DNA from 4 places in the Kitasatospora sp. NPDC093806 genome. Region 2 is predicted to be linked to each of the others. Evidence: riboswitches for the same ligand, from Rfam matches in the RefSeq annotation. Region 2 holds a riboswitch; each other region holds the start of a gene.

Region 1 (2,722 bases), on a different contig from region 2:
GTGGTCGCCGTGGTCGAGGCGCGGTCGGTGGCGGTGGCGGTCGCGGTCGCGGTGGTGGTGCCGGTCGGCGCGGCGGTCGGCGAGGGCGAGCCGGTCGGCGTCGCGGTGCCCGTCGGGGTGCCCGTCGGGGTGCCGGTGGGCGTCCCGCTACCGGTGGGCGTCCCGGTCGGTGTCCCCGTCCCGGTCGGGGTCGCGGTCGACGTCGGCGTGCCCGTCGGAGTAGCCGTCGCAGTCGGAGTCGCGGTCGGGGTACCCGTCGGCGTCGGCCCGCTCGTCAGGTCCCGCCGGAGGGTGCCGAAGGGGATCCCGGTCGCCCCGCCCAGCGCCTGGGTGGAGGCCCGGACGTCCGACCCGCGCTGACCGGCCGTCGCGACGTTGAAGCCGCCGTCCGCGTTCTGCTGCCCGGCCAGGAAGTCGAGCGCCTTGGCGATCCGGTCCGCGTGGACGGCCGGACGCAGGCTCAGCCCCTGGACGGCGAGCGCGGCCGAGTTGGTGGAGTTGCCCGCCGCCCCGGGGAAGCCGCCGTCGCCCTGCTGCCGCCCGGCCAGCCAGCCGAGCGCCCGGTCCACCGCGGCGGCGGCCTCGGCACCGGGCACCAGGGCGAGCGCCATCGCCGCCATCGCGGTGCTGTCCACGTCGGAGTCGCCGGTGGCGGGGATCAGGCTGGGCCAGGAGCCGTCGGCGTGCTGGAGGCTCCGCAGGTAGGCGATCGGCGCGGCGGCCGGTCCGGTGTCCCCGGCCCGCAGCTGGGCCAGGATGCCGAGCGCCTGGGAGAAGACCGAGGTGGCGTAGGTGTAGTTGCCCGGCGCCGCACAGCCGGTGGCCTCCTCGGCCCGGGCGCAGACCGCAGCCGCGAGGGCCGCGATCAGGTCCCGGCCGCCGAAGGCGCGCGGGTCCCGGCCGACGATCTCGGCGAGCAGCGCCTCCTTGCCGATGGACCCGCCGCCGGCGTCCTGGGTACCGATGCCGGTCCAGTCGTTGACGGTGCGCTCGCCCGCGTCCTTGCCCTGCCCGTCGAGGAAGTCGACGATCCGGCGCAGCGCCGCGTCGTCGGTGCCGGTGGCCGCGAGCGCGTAGGCGCCGTCGATGGTGAGGCCGAAGTCGGCGAAGTCCGGGAACGCCTCGTAGTAGTGGCCGTCGACGAGCCGGGCCGGGGCGGTCAGGTAGGCGCTGCCCCTGGCCAGGTCGGGCGTGCGTGCGGGGTCGGCGGCGGCGTTGCCGGGGTGTCCCAGCAGGACCGTGCCGCCCACGGCCGCCGCCACGGCGCCGACGGCGAGCCGGTACGCCGGCCGCCCGCTCCCCCGACCTCGCCGCTCCTCGCGGGTGCGGCTGCTGCTGACTCTCACCGGTGATTCCCCCGATCGGTCGGCGGGCACCACGGCGCAGCGGACGGCACCCCGTGCGGGGACCGTCCCGACCACGTCGTAGTCCGCGACGACGCAAGTGCTTGTGACACAACGAGCTCTCGGCGCAGGCATTCCGGCTCACCCATCCCCGGCCGGGGGCGGATCTACGGTTGCGGGTCAGCGCCGGAATCGGACCGGCTTCCCCTGACTGCCGAGGAGCAAAAATCGTCTCATCAGACCACACCACCCGGGGCGAGTCAACGGACCGTCAGGTCGGCTCCCCGGCAGGGCCGGGCCCCGGGGTACCCGGATAGGGTCCCTGCGAACGAAAGGGGGGACCGCGATGGGCGAGGACCGGGTCCTGCTGTTGGACGCGGCGCCGGGGGCGCTGCTCGGGCGGGAGCTGGAGCGGCTGCTCGGTCACGGGCTGGCCGTCACGCTGAACCTCCGGCGGGTCGCCGACCCTGACGCGGCGCGGGCCGACTGGGCCGGGCAGGTGGAGGCCGGGCGGGTGGAGTTCACCGACTTCGACGCCTTCGACGAGTCCGCGCTGATCGCCGAGACCGTCCGGGGCGGGGTCGGCTACCACGCGGTCAAGTCCCGGGGCGGGGTGCCGCTGCGCGCCGCGTTCCTGGCGGCGGCGACGGATGCGGCCCTCGGCAACCGGCTGCGGGTGGTGGGGCGGGCCGGGTCGGGCACCGACCACGTCGAGCTCCCGGCGGCCGCCCGGTACGGGGTCGCGGTCACCCACACCCCGGGCTCCAACGCGAACGCGGTCGCCGAGTTCGCGCTGGCCCAGCTGCTCGCCCTGACCCGGCACCTGCCGGCCTCCAACGAGGCGGCGCACCGGGGACGTTGGCAGCCGCCTGCGGCCCCGGCGGCGGAGCTGTCGGACCTCACCCTGGGCATCGTCGGCCTGGGCCGGGTCGGGCGGGCGCTGGCCGCCCGGGCGGGCGCGCTGGGCATGGCCGTCCGGGCCCTCTCCCGGCACCCGGTGGAGAGCCCGGTGGAGCGCCCGGTGCAACCCGCCGGTTCGCTCGGCGAGCTGCTGGCGGGCAGCGACGTGGTCTCGCTGCACGTGCCGCTCACCGCGCGGACCCGGGGGCTGATCGGCCGGGCCGAACTGGCGCTGATGCGGCCGGGATCGGTCCTGCTGAACACCGCCCGGGGCGGGATCGTCGACGAGCGGGCACTCGCCGACGCGCTGCGCGACCCCGCGCACCCGCTCGCGGCGGCCGCCGTGGACACCTTCGAGCACGAGCACGCCGCGTTCGCCTCCCCGCTCTTCGGGCTGCCGAACGCGCTGCTCACCCCGCACATCGCCGGGATGACCAACGCCGCCATGGCCGCGGCGGCCCTGAGCTGCGCGGACCACC
Region 2 (2,722 bases):
CCCGGGGCCGCCCCCCGGGCCGGGAAAACGCGACGCCCGCCGGAATCCGAGGGATTCCGGCGGGCGTGACGTGGGGCCCTTGCCTGCTACTCGGGGTCGGCCGCCGGTCCGACCGGCTTCGGGGCCCACTTCTGCTCCACCCCGGCCAGCCGCCAGTAGGCGATGGCGGCCGCCCAGACCACCACGAACAGGCCGACGATCGCGTAGCCGACGTTGTCCAGCGAGATCTCCGCGATCCAGCCGCTCACCGGGTCGGTGAGGTCGAACTTCTCGTGCAGCACCCCGACCAGCTCGATGGTCCCGATGATGAACGCCACCGCGATGGACAGCCCGGTGATGGTCAGGTTGTAGTACACCTTCCGCACCGGGTTGGAGAACGCCCACTGGTAGGCGAAGTTCATGAAGGTGCCGTCCAGCGTGTCGAACAGGCTCATCCCGGCCGCGAACAGCAGTGGCAGGCAGACGATCGCGTACCAGGGCAGGCCGGAGGCGGCGCCCGAGCCGGCCATCACCATCAGCGTGACCTCGGTCGCGGTGTCGAAGCCCAGTCCGAGCACCATGCCGACCGGGAACATCTGGCCGGGCCGGGTGATCGAACGGGTCGCCCGGTTCAGCACCCGGGCCAGGAAACCGCGCGAGTTGAGGTGCTCCTCCAGCTCGGCCTCGTCGTACTTCCCGGCCTTCATCGAGCGGAACACCTTCAGGATGCCGAACAGCGCCGCCAGGTTGAGCGCGCCGATCAGGTACAGGAAGGCCCCGGAGGCCGAGGTTCCGACCACGCCCAGCCACTGGTGGGTGGTGGACTCGTCGTCCATCAGCGTGCTCGCCAGCTGCGCGCCGCCCGCCACCAGGGCGGCCATCAGGACCACCATCGAGGAGTGGCCGAGCGCGAACCAGAAGCCCACCGAGACCGGCCGCTTGCCGTCGGCCATCAGCTTGCGGGTGGTGTTGTCGATCACCGCGATGTGGTCGGCGTCGAAGGCGTGCCGCATGCCCAGGGTGTAGGCGGTGATGCCCAGGCCCACCCCGAAGACCTGGGTGCCGACCTCGTACTTCTCCGGCGCGACCAGGAAGATCAGCGTGCCGAACGCCACCACGTGCATGGCCAGGATCACGCCCATCAACCCGGCCGTGCGGACGGTGTCCTCGCGCCGCCAGCGGAAGGTGGGCAGGACGGTGGGCGCCGCCGGAACGGCGGCGGTATCGGGCAGGGTCATCCTCGGATCACGCTCCAGCACCTCGTGGAAAGACTTCGTGAGATGCCGTGGCCGGTCTCCTGGCTTACGGGGCACCCGTACCCGCCTTCCCGGGCGCGCGAGGCACCCAGTGGCGTCGTGGATACGGACGACTCCCCCCGATCACAGTGGCGAGGGCCGCTCCGGACTGGGACCCCTGAGGGTCCGTCACCGGTCTTCCCGAGCACCACGGCGGGGAACACCGTAGGGGCAGTGAATGAACCCATGCAAGGCTGCGCACCTGCGCAGGTGTCCAGGATCACAGCCCGCCGCCTGCAAGAATGGGCCGTATGCATCTCGTACCGGCCGACCGCGCGGGCCACCGCACCATCGACGGCCACCGGGTCTGCGAGGCCATCGCCGCGATCGGCGACACCGGCCACGTCCGCTCCTGGGCCGAGCGGTTCTCGCTGCTCGCCGACCCCGGACGCCTCGCCCTGCTGCTCGCCCTGCACCGGGCCGGCCCCCTCGCCGTCACCGACCTCGCGGTGGCCACCGGCATGCGCGACCCCGCCGTCTCCCAGGCCCTACGGCTGCTGCGGACGGCCGGCGTGGTGCTCGGCGAGAAGGACGGACGTGTCGTGCGCTACCGGCTCGTGGACGCGTCCCTGCGCCCCCTCCTCGACGAATGCGCCGTCGACACCCCCCTCGACCACCCCGACCACCCCGAACCCACCCACCCCACCGCCGCCGCCGCCGGCTGACCCCCCGTCCGGGCGGGCGCACTCCGGCGGCGCGGCTCGTTCAGCCGGCCCCTATCGCTTCTGACAGGACGGGCACCAGAAGAGGTTCCGGGAGGCGTGGGGTTCGGTGCGGACTTCGGTGGTGCAGACGAGGCAGGGCATCCCGGCGCGGCGGTAGACGTAGACCTCGCCGCCGTGGTCGTCGACGCGGGGTGGGCGGCCCATCGCCTCGGGGGTGTGTTCGGGGCGGACGGTGTCGATCCGGCCCGCGTCGACGCCCTCGCGCATCAGGGCCACGAGGTCGGCCCAGATCGCGTCCCACTCCGCGCGGCGCAGGTCGCGGCCGGCCCGGTGCGGGTCGATGCCGTGCCGGAACAGCACCTCGGCGCGGTAGACGTTGCCGACGCCGGCCAGCACCTTCTGGTCCATCAGCAGGGCGGCGACGGTCGTCCGGCTGCCCGATATCCGCCGCCAGGCGGCGTCCGGGTCGGCGTCGGCGCGCAGCGGGTCCGGGCCGAGCCGGGCGGCGACGGCGGCCTTCTCGGCGCCGGTGATCAGCGCGCAGGTGTTGGGGCCGCGCAGGTCGGCGTAGTGCTCGTCGTTCGCCAGGCGCAGCCGGACCAGGCCGACCGGCTCCGGCGGCGGGCCGCCGGCGAGCTCGCCGAAGGTGAAGCCGCCGTACAGGCCGAGGTGGATGTGGACCCAGGAGTCGTCGCCGAAGCCCAGGAAGAGGTGCTTCCCGGTGGCCTCGGCCGCCACCAGCTCCCGGCCGTCGATCAGCTTGGCGCCGTCGGCGAACCGCCC
Region 3 (2,722 bases), on a different contig from region 2:
GACCAGCACGGCGAACGAGGTGTAGGCCCCGCACAGCTGTCCCACGGCGATGCCCGCGAGCACGGTCCGGGTGGTCGGCAGCGACCGGGTGCGCGCGCCGGCCAGGGCCAGCACGACGGCGGCGGCGAGCAGCGCGCCGGCGAAGGCCGCCGTCGCCACCGCGCCGGTGCCCACGGCGCCGGACACGCCGACGCCGAGGACGATCACGGTGACCGCGCCGGCGGCGGCCCCGTCCGAGATCCCGAGCAGGAAGGGGTCGGCCAGGTCGTTCCCGGTCAGGGTCTGCAGCACGGCGCCGCAGACCGCGAGACCGGCGCCGGTCGCGGCCGCTCCCAGGACCCGGGGCAGCCGCAGCTGCCAGACGATCCGGTCGTCCAGCAGCGTCACCTGCGGGTCGCCCAGCCCGAGCCGGCGCGCCACGACGTCGACCACCGTCCGGACCGGCTCGGGCTGGGAGCCGACGGCCAGACCGAGGAGCACGGTGGTCAGCAGCACGGCCGCGGCGACGGCCAGGACCGCCGCCGCGCGGCCCCGACCGGCGGCCCGCCACCCGGCGGGGCGGGGTGCGGTCGGGCCGGCTGCGGTGGGGCGGGGTGCGGTGGGGTCGGCTGCGGTGGGGCGGGGTGCGGCGGTCATGACCCCGGGCGCAGTCGGCCGAGCTCCGCCGACACCCGGGCGGCGCCGTCGGCGAGCAGCACACCGGGCGTCGACTCGGAGAACGGGACCACCACGAAGGCCTTGCGCCGTACGGCGGTGAGCGTGCTCAGCACCGGGTCGCCCTGCAGATAGTCGATCTTGGACTGGGCGCTGTCCCAGTCGGCGTCCGCGAGCACGATGGCGTCCGGGTCCGCGGCGACGACCTTCTCCCAGCTGACGTTCTGCCAGGCGCCGGGCAGGTCCGCGAAGACGTTGCGGGCGCCCACGGCGTCGAGCACGAGCTGAGGCCCGCCATGGCCGGAGCCGACGAACGGCGCCTTGGTGTCCGAGTCGAACCACAGCACCTTCAGGTCCTTGCCGGCGGCCGTCGCCGCGAACCGGGCCAGCTGCTGCTCCTGCTGCCGCTGGATCGCGGCGGCCCGCTCGGGGACGCCGAAGACCTGGGCGACGTCGTTCAGTTCGCCCCACACCGCCTGCCAGGTCGTCGGCGGCACCTTGCTCTTGTCACCGCAGCCGAACGGGGACAGGTACGACGGGATGCCCTGGCCGCGCAGCTCCTCCCGGGTGCCCGCGACCTTCTCGGTGTACGCGCTGGCGTAGGAGGCGTACAGGAAGTCGGGGCGCGCCGCGAGGAGCTTCTCCTTCGTCGGGTACTGCTTGGAGAGCACCGGAACGGCGTCGTAGGCCGCCTTCCACTGCTCCGGGACGGCGTTGTCGAGATAGGCGGTCCCGGCCATCCGGGACTCCAGGCCGAGGGCCAGGGCCAGCTCGGTGGCACCCTGATTGAGTGTCACCAGGCGCTCGGGCGGCGCACCGACGGTCACGGTGGTCCCGCAGTTGTCCACGCTGACCGGCGCGGCACTTGCGGTCGTCCCGCCGGACGCGACCGGGGCGGGGGCACCGGCGCAAGCGCCGAGCACGCCGGTGAACAGGACGGCCGCGACCGCGCGGCCGATGTTGACCGGACGTGCGGAACGTATGGATCGAAACGGGTACGGCAAAGCGCTGGGCACGTGTTCTCCAAAACCCTCGTGGAACATGTCGCGCCGTGGCCGGTCTCCTGGCTTCCGCATCGACGCACCGCAGCCGACCTTCCCGGGCGGCTGTTCAGCCGTCCCAGTGGCCCTGACCGCTGGCAGAGCCGGTCAGCGAGGGCCGCGGCACTCCGCGGCAACAGTGGCGAGGGCCGCACCGGACTCAGACCGGTTTCCCGAACACCATGGCCACTGCAAGGTATCAGGTGGTCAGGCCGGTGCCGATCGATGCCCCGGGGGCTTGAGGGTCCGAGTGCGCGTCGGTCCTCCGGCACCGGCCGGAGGGCCGACGGGAGCCGCTGGGGCTCAGTCGACGGGGCTGTTCGGTCGGTGCGGGGTCGTCCAGGAGTCGTTCGGGATTGTCCACTCGAAGTCGCGTCCGTCGACCCAGGGGAGCCGCTTGGTCCACCGCTGGGTGGCGGCGATGCCCAGACGGGAGGCCTTGTCGGACCCGATCTGCCGGGGTGGCTTGGCAGCCCGGTACTGGATGGCCTCCACGTGCGGGAAGTCGTCGCCGTCGATCTTCACGGTGACGCCTTCGTCGTAGCCGCAGTCGTTCTTCGGCACGCCCAGTTCGACGTCATAGTCGACGGAGAACTTTTTGAGTCCAGGCCAGTTCGGGACGAACCCGATCAGGCCCTTGATGGTGGTTTTGAAGCCGTCGTCGGTCATCTTCGGGTCCGTCAGATCGTTGCCGTCGCCTTTGGCATGCGCTCCGATTTCGATCTGGGTGGGCGGAAAGAGATGGGTCGGTGCGAAGTCCATGACCACCTTTCCGGTGTCCGTGTCCCAGGCGAGGACGAGCCGGTAGGGCGCGTCGCCGTCGGTGGTGAACCCCCGGTCGTCCCCGGCGAAGGGTCCGACGGCCCTGTCCGCGATGAAGAAGCGCACGACGATGATGCCGTTCCCCGGTCGGGTCGGGCCGTCCTTCCTGATCTTCGTGTGGCCGGGATCCCAGCCCGGGTCGAAGAGCCGCCTGACCTCCTCGTAGTCCTGGTCGACCGCCATGAGGCCGATCGCGACCGAGAGCA
Region 4 (2,722 bases), on a different contig from region 2:
AGCTGCACTTCTACGCGATCCGCGGCGACCTCACCGGCTTCCAGCACCTGCACCCCGACATGGCCGCCGACGGCACCTGGACCGCCGATCTGGCCGCCCTCGCCCCGGGCACCTGGCGGCTGTACGCCGACTTCGTCCCGGACACCGGCCCGCACGCCGCGGAGCTCGTGCTCAGCCGCACCGTGACGGTGCCCGGCGAGGCCGCCGCGGTGCCGCTGCCCGCCCCGGAGGAGAGCGCCACCGTCGACGGCTACACCGTCACCCTGCACGCCCGGCCGATGGCCGGCGCCCACCAGTTGGTCGCCACCGTCAGCCGGGACGGCCGACCGGTCGACGATATCCAGCCCTACCTGGACAGTTACGCCCACCTCACCGCGTTCCACGCGGGCGACCAGGCGCTGGCCCACCTCCACCCGGCGGACCGGGTCGACGGCGACCACGGCGGACCCACCCTGACCTTCCAGGCCCTGCTCCCCGCGCCGGGCGACTGGCGGGTCTTCCTCCAGTTCCAGACCGCCGGACAGCTGCACACCGCCCAGTTCACCCTGCGCGTCGACTGACCGTCACAGCCTGACGCCGGGTGCGGGCGTGGGTGAGGGCGCGGGTCCAGGCGCGAGCACGGCTCCGGGTACCGGGCGCGGGTCCGGGCGCGGGTCCGGGCGCGGGCGCAGGCGCGAGCCTGGGGTGCGGGCGCGGGTGCGGGTCAGGGGCGCGGGTCCGGGTGCGGGCCCGTGCGGGTCCGGGCGCCGGGGCGGCGCGCGGACCCGCGTGGGTCGCGGCGGTCAGGACCGCCGGGCGCGGCGTTCCCTGGAGAGGCGCTCGCGCCGCTGGTCGGCGGGGGTCTCCGGGACCAGGGCGGGTACCCGGTGCGGCTGCCCGTCGGCGTCGACGGCGACGAACACCAGCTGCGCCGTCGCCACCCGGGTGACCGGTCCGGTGAGGTTCCACCGTTCCGCCGTGACCACCACCGAGACGTCCATCGAGGTGCGCCCGGCGTGGTCCACCCGGGCGCGGACGGTGAGTAGGTCCCCGGCCCGGACCGGGGCGAGGAAGGTCATCTCCTCGACCGACACCGTCACCGCGGGCACCCCGGCGTGGCGGCCCGCGGCGGCGGCCGCGGCGTCGTCGATCAGCTTCATCACCACGCCGCCGTGCACCGTCCCGTAGAGGTTGGTGTCGTGCTCGCTCATGATGTGCGCGAGGGTCACGGCCGAGTCCCCCGGCGTCCGGGACGGGGCCGGGTCGGCCGACGGGACCGGCGGAACCGGCGGAACGGAGGGAACCGAGGGCGCCGTCATCGGGCCGTCACCTCCCCGGTGGTGGTGCCGGCGGTGCGGGATCCGCGCTGACCGGTCTGCTTCACGGAACTCTCCTTCGCGAGTTCGCGGACCCGGAGCGAGGCGTGCGTGCGGAGCGGACGGGCACACGGATGCGCCCCCTGCCACGCCGTCGGCCCGCCCTCGGGGTCACGGTGAGACCGGGGACCGCTGCGGTCCCCGGGCAGTGGCAGGTCTTCGGACTCGCGGGCACGCCACCCGTGAAAGGGCGGACACCTAGTGGCCGTCGCTTCCCGGGCCCGGCCGGGCCCAGTGCGTCTGACGGCGGTCGTTCCCGCTCACCGCTGCGGGGCAGTCCCGGACTCCCACCGGGTTCCCTCTTGCGACGCGCCTGCCTGGCGGACAGGGCGAACCAGCTGCGCGCACCACTCTACGGCCACCGCCCGGCCCCATGATCACCAACCGGCACCGGGGCCGTCGCACCGCGGGTGCGACGGCCCCGGTCGGGCAGCGGAGTGCTCAGGCGCGGGCCGCGGCGTCGCCGTCGGTCTCGGTCCCGCCGTGCTCCGCCATCGCCTTGGTCCGGGCCGCGAAGCCGGCCTCCTGCATCGCGGTGCGGTTGGCGGCCGCCCAGTCGTTGGAGGCGCGCAGGCGGTCGGCCGTACCCCGGAAGCGGGGCACCACGAAGCGCGCGAACAGGTCGAGGCTGCGCCGCTGGGCCTCCCGCGACGCCCAGTCCTGGCAGGAGATGAGCAGGGTCCCGAACCCGCCGGTGATCTCCTGCAGCTTGGTGATCGCGCCGACCACGTGCTCGACGTCACCGGCGATGATGCCGTTGGCCGCCACGGTGGCCTCGAAGGCCTTGGCCCCGCTCTGCGGGTTGCGCGACATCGGGATGGCGAAGGTGTCGATCCAGAGCTCGTTGCGCTGGCGCAGCCACCCCTCGCGGATGTCGTCCAGCGCCTCCTCCGAGGTGGGCGCCACGTGCACGGGGACGACCAGGCGCCAGTCGTCCCGGGACACCTGGCGGCCCGCCTCGGCGGCGGCCTCCTCGTGGTGGCGCCACTGGTCCGCGAGCCGTTCGAGGCCCAGGCTCAGGCCGGCCCGGACCGCGCCCCACGGCGGCGCGGCGTGGGAGAGCACGCTGATGCCGAGCCGGCCCGCCAGCTTGACCCCGAACGGGGTGGCGGCGCTGGCGACGGTGACCTCCGGCCCGCCCGGGGTGAAGGGGTCGAGCTGGAGCCGGGCGTCGACCAGTTTGAACCAGCCCTCGTCCCGGGTGACGGTCTCGCCGGCGAGCAGCGCGACGACCGTCTCCATGGCCTGGGCGGTCCGTTCCCGGGTCGACTGGGGGTCGATCCCGAACATGTGCATGTCCGAGATCACGGACCCGGCGCCGCCGCCGAGGATGAACCGGCCCCGGGTCTGGTGGTCGAGCTGGATCG

The links. A riboswitch is a leader RNA that binds a small molecule or an ion and turns the genes downstream of it on or off. The one in region 2 is predicted to bind cobalamin.
Region 1: linked by a shared signal. The riboswitch ahead of AB0N76_RS39490 (prenyltransferase/squalene oxidase repeat-containing protein) and the one ahead of AB0N76_RS30595 (HoxN/HupN/NixA family nickel/cobalt transporter) in region 2 are both predicted to bind cobalamin.
Region 3: linked by a shared signal. The riboswitch ahead of AB0N76_RS23460 (ABC transporter substrate-binding protein) and the one ahead of AB0N76_RS30595 (HoxN/HupN/NixA family nickel/cobalt transporter) in region 2 are both predicted to bind cobalamin.
Region 4: linked by a shared signal. The riboswitch ahead of AB0N76_RS27750 (hotdog domain-containing protein) and the one ahead of AB0N76_RS30595 (HoxN/HupN/NixA family nickel/cobalt transporter) in region 2 are both predicted to bind cobalamin.

What each region holds. Positions count from the first base shown of each region.
Region 1 covers NZ_JBFBDO010000232.1:57-2,778, forward strand. The annotation lists partial or broken gene AB0N76_RS39490 (prenyltransferase/squalene oxidase repeat-containing protein) at 255-1,190, opposite strand; cobalamin riboswitch at 1,452-1,607, opposite strand; gene AB0N76_RS39495 (NAD(P)-dependent oxidoreductase) at 1,690-2,722, shown strand, end outside.
Region 2 covers NZ_JBFBDO010000091.1:9,061-11,782, reverse strand. The annotation lists gene AB0N76_RS30595 (HoxN/HupN/NixA family nickel/cobalt transporter) at 87-1,217, opposite strand; cobalamin riboswitch at 1,249-1,457, opposite strand; gene AB0N76_RS30590 (metalloregulator ArsR/SmtB family transcription factor) at 1,526-1,939, shown strand; gene AB0N76_RS30585 (DNA-formamidopyrimidine glycosylase family protein) at 1,991-2,722, opposite strand, start outside.
Region 3 covers NZ_JBFBDO010000052.1:49,540-52,261, reverse strand. The annotation lists gene AB0N76_RS23465 (iron chelate uptake ABC transporter family permease subunit) at 1-636, opposite strand, end outside; gene AB0N76_RS23460 (ABC transporter substrate-binding protein) at 633-1,451, opposite strand; cobalamin riboswitch at 1,690-1,894, opposite strand; gene AB0N76_RS23455 (RHS repeat-associated core domain-containing protein) at 1,998-2,722, opposite strand, start outside.
Region 4 covers NZ_JBFBDO010000073.1:35,795-38,516, forward strand. The annotation lists gene AB0N76_RS27745 (hypothetical protein) at 1-560, shown strand, start outside; gene AB0N76_RS27750 (hotdog domain-containing protein) at 783-1,208, opposite strand; cobalamin riboswitch at 1,505-1,692, opposite strand; gene AB0N76_RS27755 (LLM class flavin-dependent oxidoreductase) at 1,797-2,722, opposite strand, start outside.